DNA from 2 places in the Aliivibrio logei genome. Region 1 is predicted to be linked to the other one. Evidence: predicted binding sites of a transcription regulator. Region 1 holds the regulator's gene; the other holds the start of a gene.
The links. The regulator PurR, encoded in region 1, represses purine synthesis genes. The targets are predictions, from matches to a motif close to TNANGNAAACGTTTNCNTNA.

Region 1 (4,789 bases):
CAGCCCCTGCATTAAGGCCATCAATGCGTTGAGTTAACGTATCACGAGCACTTAAAATAATGACAGGAATATTGACTGATTCATCTCTTAAGCCTTTAAGTACCGTCAACCCATCCAATTTAGGTAAACCTAGATCGAGAACAATGGCATCCCAAGATTCTGACGTTGCACGGTATAATGCATCAATACCATCTTGAGAAAGCTCTGGTGTCCAGTTGTTTGCTTCGAGAGCGTCAATAATTTGTTGACCTAAACGTTGGTCATCTTCAACAACTAAAATTTTCATATTATTATTTTATAACCTTTTGTAGATGACGGCCTTTAAGCTCTAGCATTTGAAGAGAAGACGCGTTGTATTCAACTTTTATGATCTGATTTTCGTAGATAAGTTTTAGTTCATAAGTCCATTCATCATCGTCTTCTTCTAACTCAACTTTTATGATTCTGCCATAAAGGTCTTGGTTTACTGTCTGATAAAGAGCAGAGAAAGGCTTAATAAGGCCTTGTTCTACAGCCATGATAATTTCATCACGGTCTTCATCAAACTCAATGGTTGTATTGAGAGGGAGGGTAATATCTTGAACTGCGGGAATTGCATGATCTTGAGCAAAGCTCAATGGCGATAAACACATTGAGAGGCTAAATATAAGTATAGCTAATGGCTGACGAGTAAACATAAATACGCACTCTAAAAATTAAACTACAGGCAGTATAAATTATTAAACATGAACGTAAAATGAATCCTGCAGGTAATCAGTGAGAGAAGGAATAAGAGATAGAATAATGTCTATCTCTTATTCGCAATTTTAAGAGGTGCGTTTTTTCTGAACATAACTAATAATAAATTTTGCAACGATTGGAAATAAACCAAGAAGAGCAAGAGAGCCGAGTATATTTGGTGATATTAACCCTGATAGTGAGGTTATTTCAGCTAATTGAGTTCCGGCATTTAAAAATACCATGGTTCCGGGCAGCATGCCTAATTGACTAAATAAGTAAAACCGAGCGGCGGTTAGTTTTGTTAATCCCATGACTAAATTAATAAGAAAGAATGGAAATATAGGAATTAAACGAAGAGTCAGTAAGTAAAAAGCGCCATCTTTTTCAATACCTTGATTGATGGAAATTAATTTGTCCCCAAATTTACGATCAACCCATTCTCTTAATAAATAACGGCTGCTTAGGAAGGCAATAGTAGCACCAATGGAACTGGCAAAAGAAACCAATAATAAGCTCCACCAAAAACCAAATAAGGCCGCACCAAGCAATGTGACTACTGCGGCGCCTGGTATTGATAATGCAGTGACGGTAATGTAACCAAAGAAATAAAGGGTGCTATAAAAGAAAAGGTTTTCTTGGATGTCACTTTGAAGGGCTTGATGGTATGCCTTAGCCTGCTCTAGAGTAAATAGATGACCAAAGTTAAAAAAGATAACAGCAAAGGCTGTAAGAAGAGTGATTAATAAGAGTAATTTTTTATTCATAATTCATTTCCTAGCCTTATGTTGTCTTTAATTTATACAGGTAAAGACAACATAAGAGTAGGGCGAATGTAAAATAAATGTAGGAAAATGTATTTAAAGTTGTTTTCTTAATTCATTTCTAATATCAGTAGAGATAACAGACCAGTGAGTACCTTTAATCGCTCCTTCAAGCGACCACAGTAATTCGTCACTAACAGAACTTGAATGAGTCTGTTGAATCGCTTTATAAGCGTTTACAGATCCCGTCTCCATTAGTTCTTTTACGGTCGTTATTCCTGCTTTTTTCAGCATTCTCTCTGTCGCTAATCTTAGATTGGGTAAATCCTTAATTCGAGAGGGACCTGCTGTTTTTTGTTTTTCTTTGTCTTTTTTAGCAACATCTAAAGCAACAACAGCTTGAATTAGGATTGAATCAGGTTCATCCCAACATTCAGGTGAAATAGCAAAATATTTAGTTACCACGGGGAAACCACGTTTTTTATAAACGTAAGGTTCAAAACCTTGGTCTTTAAATAAATTAATAGTGTTATCGCTTGCTCGCAAATGCAGTCTGTCCTGAACAACAAGTGCAAACATTGTGTCATCAATAAAAACACCAAAGCCGCCAAACATGGAGCGTGAAGTGATTTTCCCTAGAGAGGAAAGTAATCGAAGTGAATCTTTTAGTATTGGTTTATCCATTGCAATAATTCTCGGTTAGTAAGTCTATGTCACTAAACAACTGAGCCCGAGGAAATAGTAGCAAGTTCAAAACCACACATTGTTATTTCTAAGTAAAAATTAACAATGTGTAGATATAAATACCTGCCATCGGCAACCCCGCTACCTTATATAAATACGTAGGCCGGAAGCTTTGCGTCCTGAGCTTTCGCACAGTTTGCCCTGTTCGTGACAGTTAAGATGATATAGTAATCAATAAAATGAAATGTTGTCCACTTGTAAGTTATGTGACATTGGTTCAGAAAATAAGGATGATTTTCTGTTATGCCAGTTCAAGTTTTAAATAAATAAATATTTTTTCACTTGCATATTTATGATTAATGCATCACTCATTGTTACAGTTTATGGACACTTTTCCGAGTTACCACTTCTGGATGCATTTCAAAAATGCGTCTTTCATGGTGCTTATCTTTGATTCGTTCCAACAATATTTCAACGGCGGTCTTACCAACGCGACGTTTAGGTTGGTGAATCGTCGTCAATGGTGGAGAGAAATATGCAGAAAGTTCAATGTTATCGTAACCAATGATTGAGATATCTTCAGGTACACGTAAGCCAGTTTGTTGAATTTTGCTGATAGCCGCTAATGCCATAATGTCGTTAAAACAAAATAATGCAGTTGGTTTATCTTCCATCTGTAGCATTTTTTCAACAGATTTAGAGGCAGAAGAACACTCAAAATCACCTTCAAATATCCAATCTGGATTTGACGTTAAATTTGCTTCAGATAAAGCTCTGTAGAAACCATGAATTCGTTCTTTACAGGTTGCTTTATCAAGCTGACCGGTAACACAGCCAATTTTTGTGTGTCCATTTTCAATCAGGTGTTTTGTTGCTAAATAACCACCTTCTTCAGAATTATCAATAATTTTGTCGGTATGAGGGCTATCTGGACCCCAGTCCATGATTACCATTGGTAATTCTGTGTTTTTTTCAAGTTGTGCTAATAACTGTTCATTTAGATCAGAACACATAACTAATAAGCCATCGACACGTTTTTCTGCCAGCATACGAAGGTAGTGCTTTTGTTTATCTAGATCACCTTCGGTATTACACATAAATAATGTGTAACCTTGCTTGTAACAGTAGTTCTCAACACCGTGCATCATTTCGGCAAAAAATGGATTAAAAGACTGGGTAACTAGCATGCCGATAGTTCGAGTTGTGTTGCACTTTAAACTACGAGCAACGGCACTCGGTGCATAGTTTAGTTCTTCAACGGCTTCCCATACTCGTTTTTGAGTTGCTTCTGCAACAAATCGAGTTTTGTTAATTACATGAGAAACGGTGGTTGTCGAAACAGAAGCAAGTTTCGCAACGTCTTTAATGGTAGCCATATTAAAAGCCTTAATTTATTAAGGGGCTATTTATGTTCCAACAATAGTGTCAAAGTCTCTCTTTATTTTTTAATAAAGATTGTTGGAAGGTAAATAGGCCCTGTGAGTATATTACCAATAGTAGATTAGAGAATAATCTAGGTGGTATAAATGAAAAAAACCGCGATAAATGCGGTTTTCATTGATATTCAAATTTTATCGTTTGCGTTCACATTTTATCTATAAAGCGTAGCGCAAACAATTGCTGATTTAATAAATTTTAATAGTCGTTTTGATATATATCACACTATTGTTAACTTATCTTACCAGTTGTACATGCTTTTGTTATTCGCCCGCTAGGAATTTTACATCCAATTCTAAGAACGTAACAAGGAAGTGAGTAACGGCAGCATAGAAGCCAAATGTATCTCGTTCAGAACAAAGTTGGTTAAAACGTGGCGCCCAAGATAATAACTGCTCGTTAATAAATTGCAGTTGTGCGGCCATGAATTGCTCGAATTCTGGTTCCGTTGTTTGCTGATTCGTCATGACAATTAGATTGCCTAAGAAATCTAACTCAATAGCAATGTGATCTGCAGGTTCATTGAATTCAGCTTTTTGAGTGATGTTGTATTTTTCTAATAAATCACGCATATCTTGTGCCGGTTTCGCATTAAGAAGGCGTGATTTATCTAAATACATTGAAGCATAAGGAAGCGCACTGTTCTTATCAGAGCCTAAGAACGCTTCACAGAAGTCAGCCGATAGTTCAAGCTGTGCATCTTCGCGTGTTTGTAATTCATTCAATTTTGTTACAATTGAAGAAATAGAGTCGGTTAGCTCTGGAGTTTCAGAAAGGTTCGTTAAAAAGGTACGAATCTCAAAACTGTTATACTGCTCTAATTGCTCTTTAGTTAGCTCGTGTGCAAATAGGCTAGATAACCACCAATAAATTTCAGCACGTTGTTCATTAAATGCATTTAGTTCGTTCATGTAAAATAAGCTCCAAAAAATTGACTAAATAATTGTACGGCATAAGTGTGAAAAGGAATAGCACCTATCATTAACAGGGTGTATAAAGATATTAGCAAAGATTAATACGCGACAAGATTTGTTCTGAATCAAATAATATACAGAAATATCAATTGAGAATTGGCATTATTACAATATATGAATAGAATGTAATAAGAACCATCCTAATAACCATAAAAAAAAGAGAAAATTATGAGCTATCACATTTTAGTTGTTGAAGACGAAGTGGTAACTCGC
Region 2 (4,789 bases), on a different contig from region 1:
ATCAATTAAGACGTCATCTAGGGCTTCACCTTGCCAGTAAAGTTGTTGAGTAGATAATTGAAACTCCCCTTTAAAAGGCAGTCCTTTTTCATTATGCACATCATAGTTACTTAATTGGATTTGTGCTTCACGTACGACCAATCCATCCTCTGCAAAATCTAAATTAGAAATACTGAGCTGAGAGATTGAAAACCAATTGAGTTTTTTAGTATTAGGCAGTCCGTTTTGTAGGCTAATGCCATCAATTTTCACACTATCAAAAGCGAGTTTATTATTTTGAATTGGATGCTTAGAAAGCCATAAATCAATTTGTTGAATGGGTAGCTCTGGCTCTGAATGAATCACGACATCAGAGATGGTGAGGTGCAGAGGATCGTGAATAGAATAGGAGATCCCACCAAAGGAGAGCGTTTGATGAGTCAACTTTTCAACGACTGGATTCAATAATGGCTGTGCGTAAGGCGTATGTAAAAGAGATAAGAATGCCGCCACAAGTAATAAACAAAGAGTGAGCAGCCAACCGAGGCTTTTCAACGTGGTGTACATTGATTAACTCCAATAAGAAAAATAGATGAACAGAAAGAGTGGAGTAAAAAACAGGTTCAATCAAGTTATTGTCGTTGTTTACTCAAGAGTAATCACGATTTCGAGGAAAATAGAATCAAGCTTTATTGTTATTGGCCTATTTATGGGTAAAAAAAGCCCTTCGAATGAAGGGCTTAAATAAAAACGATTTACATGTAAGGCGGATTAATCCAGCTGAGGACCTGCTTTTACAAGCGCTTTCCCTTCGTCATTATCTGTGTATTGAGCAAAGTTTTTGATGAAGCGTTGTGCTAAATCTTCCGCTTTACTGTCCCATTGTAGTGGGTCTGTATATGTATCACGAGGGTCAAGAATTGAGGTATCAACACCTGGTAGTGATGTCGGTACTTCAAGGTTAAAGACTGGAATGTTTTTCGTTTCTACATTATCAATAGAACCATCTAAAATTGCATCGATGATACCACGCGTATCTTGAATTGAGATACGTTTGCCTGTACCGTTCCAACCTGTGTTTACGATGTAAGCTTCTGCACCAGCCGCTTCCATACGTTTCACCAATACTTCTGCGTATTGTGTTGGGTGTAGTGTTAAGAACGCAGCACCAAAAGCAGCAGAGAATGTTGGTGTTGGTTCTGTAATGCCACGTTCAGTACCGGCTAATTTAGCGGTAAAACCGGATAAGAAATGATATTTCGTTTGTTCTGGCGTTAATTTAGCAACAGGAGGTAGAACACCAAATGCATCAGCGGTTAAGAAAATAACCTTGTTTGCATGACCTGCTTTTGAAATCGGTTTAACGATATTATCAATGTGATAGATAGGGTAAGAAACACGGGTGTTTTCTGTTTTAGAACCGTCATCAAAATCAATCGAACCATCATTGCGAACGGTTACGTTTTCTAATAGTGCATCACGACGAATGGCATTAAAAATATCCGGTTCAGCTTCTTTAGATAAACGAATGGTTTTCGCGTAACAGCCACCTTCAAAGTTAAAGATACCATCATCATCCCAACCGTGTTCATCATCCCCAATTAACTGACGTTTTGGATCCGTTGATAGGGTTGTTTTACCTGTACCTGATAAGCCGAAGAATACAGCAACATCGCCTTCTTTACCTACGTTAGCTGAACAGTGCATAGACGCAATGCCTTTTAACGGAAGTAAGTAATTCATCATTGCGAACATGCCTTTTTTCATCTCACCGCCGTACCAAGTACCACCGATGATTTGAACACGCTCTGTTAAGTTGAAGGCAACAAAGTTTTCAGAGTTTAACCCTTGTGCTTCGTAATTTGGATTGGTTGCTTTTGCGCCATTCATGACGACAAAATCAGGTTCAAAACTTTCTAATTCTTCGTCCGTTGGGCGAATAAACATATTTTTCACAAAGTGAGCCTGCCATGCGACTTCCGTGATAACTCGAACACTAAGGCGAGTATCAGGGTTTGCACCACAGAAGCCATCAATAACAAACAAACGTTTGCCTGATAGTTGTTCTGTAACAAGGGCTTTTAAATCATCCCAGACTGCAGGGGTAATGGCTTTGTTGTCATTTTTACCTTGATCAGACCACCACAAGGTATCTTTGGTTGTTTCATCTTTTACGATGTATTTATCTTTTGGCGAACGACCGGTAAAAATACCAGTATCTACCGCAACAGAGCCAAGTTCTGTCATTACACCACGTTCATAACCTTCTAAGTCAGGACGCGTTTCTTCTTCAAAAAGTACGTCATAGCTAGGGTTACGAAGAACTTCCGTCACGTTGCTTAAGCCGTGTTGAGAAAGATCAAGTTGTGCAGCCTTTTTGTGTTCCATTACAGTCATAGGTGCTCCTTAAAGGAATTTTGTAGGGATTTTAATATTCTAATTATTTTAATATTGTTTACTGCTACCCATGCTACCAACGCGGTAAATTGAAAACAGGGAGTCATATCATGAAATAACCACAAAGTGGTACGGGTTATTTAATCACCATCACAAAATAGCAATATGTCTATTCTACTCTTAATGAAATCGATTGCGCTAGATGCAATTGATTATTATTTAATCAAAATTAAGTGTGGATAAGTGGGATCAAAAATGTGCTTTGCATCAAAAAAAACCATAAAAAAAGCCAACCTAATGGCTGGCTTTAAAACAAAATAAAGAACTTATTCTGTATGAAGAATTAATGAACCGTGTCATTACCTTTCGTGGCTTCTTCAAAAAGATGAGCAACATCAATGCTGTCAAAGTCGTAACTGGTACCACAGTAATCACAATGAAGAGACACTTTGCCTTCAGTTGCAATAATGTCATCCACTTCTGAACGTTCAATCGTAATGATGGCGCCGCCACTGCGTTCACGAGAGCACCCACAGAAAAATTCAACGTTTTGAGGTTCAAACAACTGAACTTTATCTTGGTTATACAAACGGTAAAGTACATCTTCCGCTTCTAAGCTGAAGAGTTCTTCGTTTTTAACGGTATCCGTTAGTTGCTCTAAATGCTCAAAATCATCCGAAGAGCCAGTCCCATCAGGCATGACTTGAAGTAGCATACCCGCAGCGTGTGGTTTGCCTTCAAATTCCCCAAGACGTAACCATAAACGAGTTTTTAATTGTTCAGAACGCTCAAAGTATCCTTCAAAACATTCGGCTAAATCTTTCCCTTCAAGAGCAACGACACCTTGGTAACGTTCGCCGTCTTTAGGTGAGATAGTAATAACTAAATAACCTTTACCCATTAGTTGGTGTAATGTCGCGTCGTCAGCAATTTCGCCTTCAAAGCGAGCAACGCCACGAACTTTTTGATCGTTATCACCGTTAATAACCACAAGAGAGACAGGGCCATTACCTTGAAGTTGAAGCGTAATCGATCCTTCAAATTTCAACGTGGCGGTTAATAATGTGGTTGCAACTAATAGCTCACCCAATAAGTTTTGTACTGGCTTTGGGTATTCCTTGCTAGAAATAATTTGTTGGTAAGCATCATCTAATTGAACTAATTCACCACGAACGGATAAATCTTCAAACAGGTAACGATGCAATGTGTTATTTGCCATGAAATACTCCAGCAATTGTATTAGAGGTTACAGTTATCGCTATTATAGCCGCTATAACCTTGAGAAAAGGTAAATAAAGAAGAAAGTCAGTTATTGTTGCTTAAACTTCATGATATCACGTCGTTGTTTTTTATCTGGACGTTTATCAGGATGCGGGCTCCCAAGGGAGTTTAATTTGCGTAATTTCGCATTTTCTTCACGACGCTCAATACTGCTTTGTGTTTCTTTGTAAAGAGTTTGTGCAACGGGAGCACCACGGCGTTGATCGGAGATGATCTCGACGATCACGGTGATCTCTTCATTATTCCCTTGGCGAAGCTTTACTTCCGCACCAAGATCGATAATTTTACTTGGTTTTGCACGCTGGCCATTATAATGAACTTTACCGCCATCAACCATATTGCGTGCCACTGAGCGTGTTTTGTAAAAACGAGCTGCCCAGAGCCATTTATCAAGTCTTACACCTTCAATAGTGTTGGATTTTGAACTCATGATGGATACCTATGTCTTATCTCAGCTAACTAAGATGGTGGCTGTAAATTATTTTTCAATCTTTTGGCACGAATTAATCAAAATTCATAACCAATTAGAGTCATTAATGAGAAATGATGCTCTAATATGAAAAGTATTCCTTATATTTACGTGATATGGCTTTAAGTATCTTAATAAAAAGGTAATGCCTACAGTAATTGTGGCTCTTTATTTTATAATTATAAAATGCATCAAATAATTAAAGAAGATCATTTAAGAAAAGGATAATCAAAAGCAGATGGTAACAAATATGAAAATCGATAAATTCCCTCAATATTGGTTAATCTATCAATCGACTATTTCAAAAGGATTAACGGTTATCTTAGTTGCCTGGTTTGCATGGATTTGTGGATCATTATTTTGGGCAATGTTGTCACCGCAGACGTCGGTTTCAAAATGGTCTCCTTCAACGGTTGCAGCGCATTCTTCAAAGCCGAAAACATCGACAGACTCATTATCTGAATTGCTTAATAGCCAAGTCTTTGGGCGTTATAGCGAAGAAGCTAAAAAGTCAGAACAACCTAAGATTACTGAAGTCAAAGATGCGCCTAAAACGCAGTTAAATTTGACGCTAGCAGGCATTGTGGCGAGCAGTAACCCTAAATTTAGTCTTGCTGTTATTGCTAATCGCGGACAGCAAAATACCTATGGAATTGAAGAAAC

Region 2: a site for PurR is predicted at 2,558-2,577, ahead of pckA (phosphoenolpyruvate carboxykinase (ATP)). Genes of this name have one in related genera too.

The regions. Positions count from the first base shown of each region.
Region 1 is NZ_MAJU01000029.1:164,289-169,077, forward strand. It holds gene A6E04_RS18820 (response regulator transcription factor) at 1-286, opposite strand, end outside; gene A6E04_RS18825 (PepSY domain-containing protein) at 291-677, opposite strand; gene A6E04_RS18830 (TVP38/TMEM64 family protein) at 807-1,484, opposite strand; gene A6E04_RS18835 (TfoX/Sxy family DNA transformation protein) at 1,578-2,165, opposite strand; cyclic di-GMP riboswitch class I at 2,294-2,376, opposite strand; gene purR (HTH-type transcriptional repressor PurR) at 2,540-3,541, opposite strand; gene torD (molecular chaperone TorD) at 3,866-4,513, opposite strand; gene torR (two-component system response regulator TorR) at 4,745-4,789, shown strand, end outside.
Region 2 is NZ_MAJU01000025.1:47,934-52,722, forward strand. It holds gene A6E04_RS17155 (AsmA family protein) at 1-546, opposite strand, end outside; gene pckA (phosphoenolpyruvate carboxykinase (ATP)) at 751-2,376, opposite strand; gene hslO (Hsp33 family molecular chaperone HslO) at 2,720-3,595, opposite strand; gene hslR (ribosome-associated heat shock protein Hsp15) at 3,686-4,087, opposite strand; gene gspC (type II secretion system protein GspC) at 4,377-4,789, shown strand, end outside.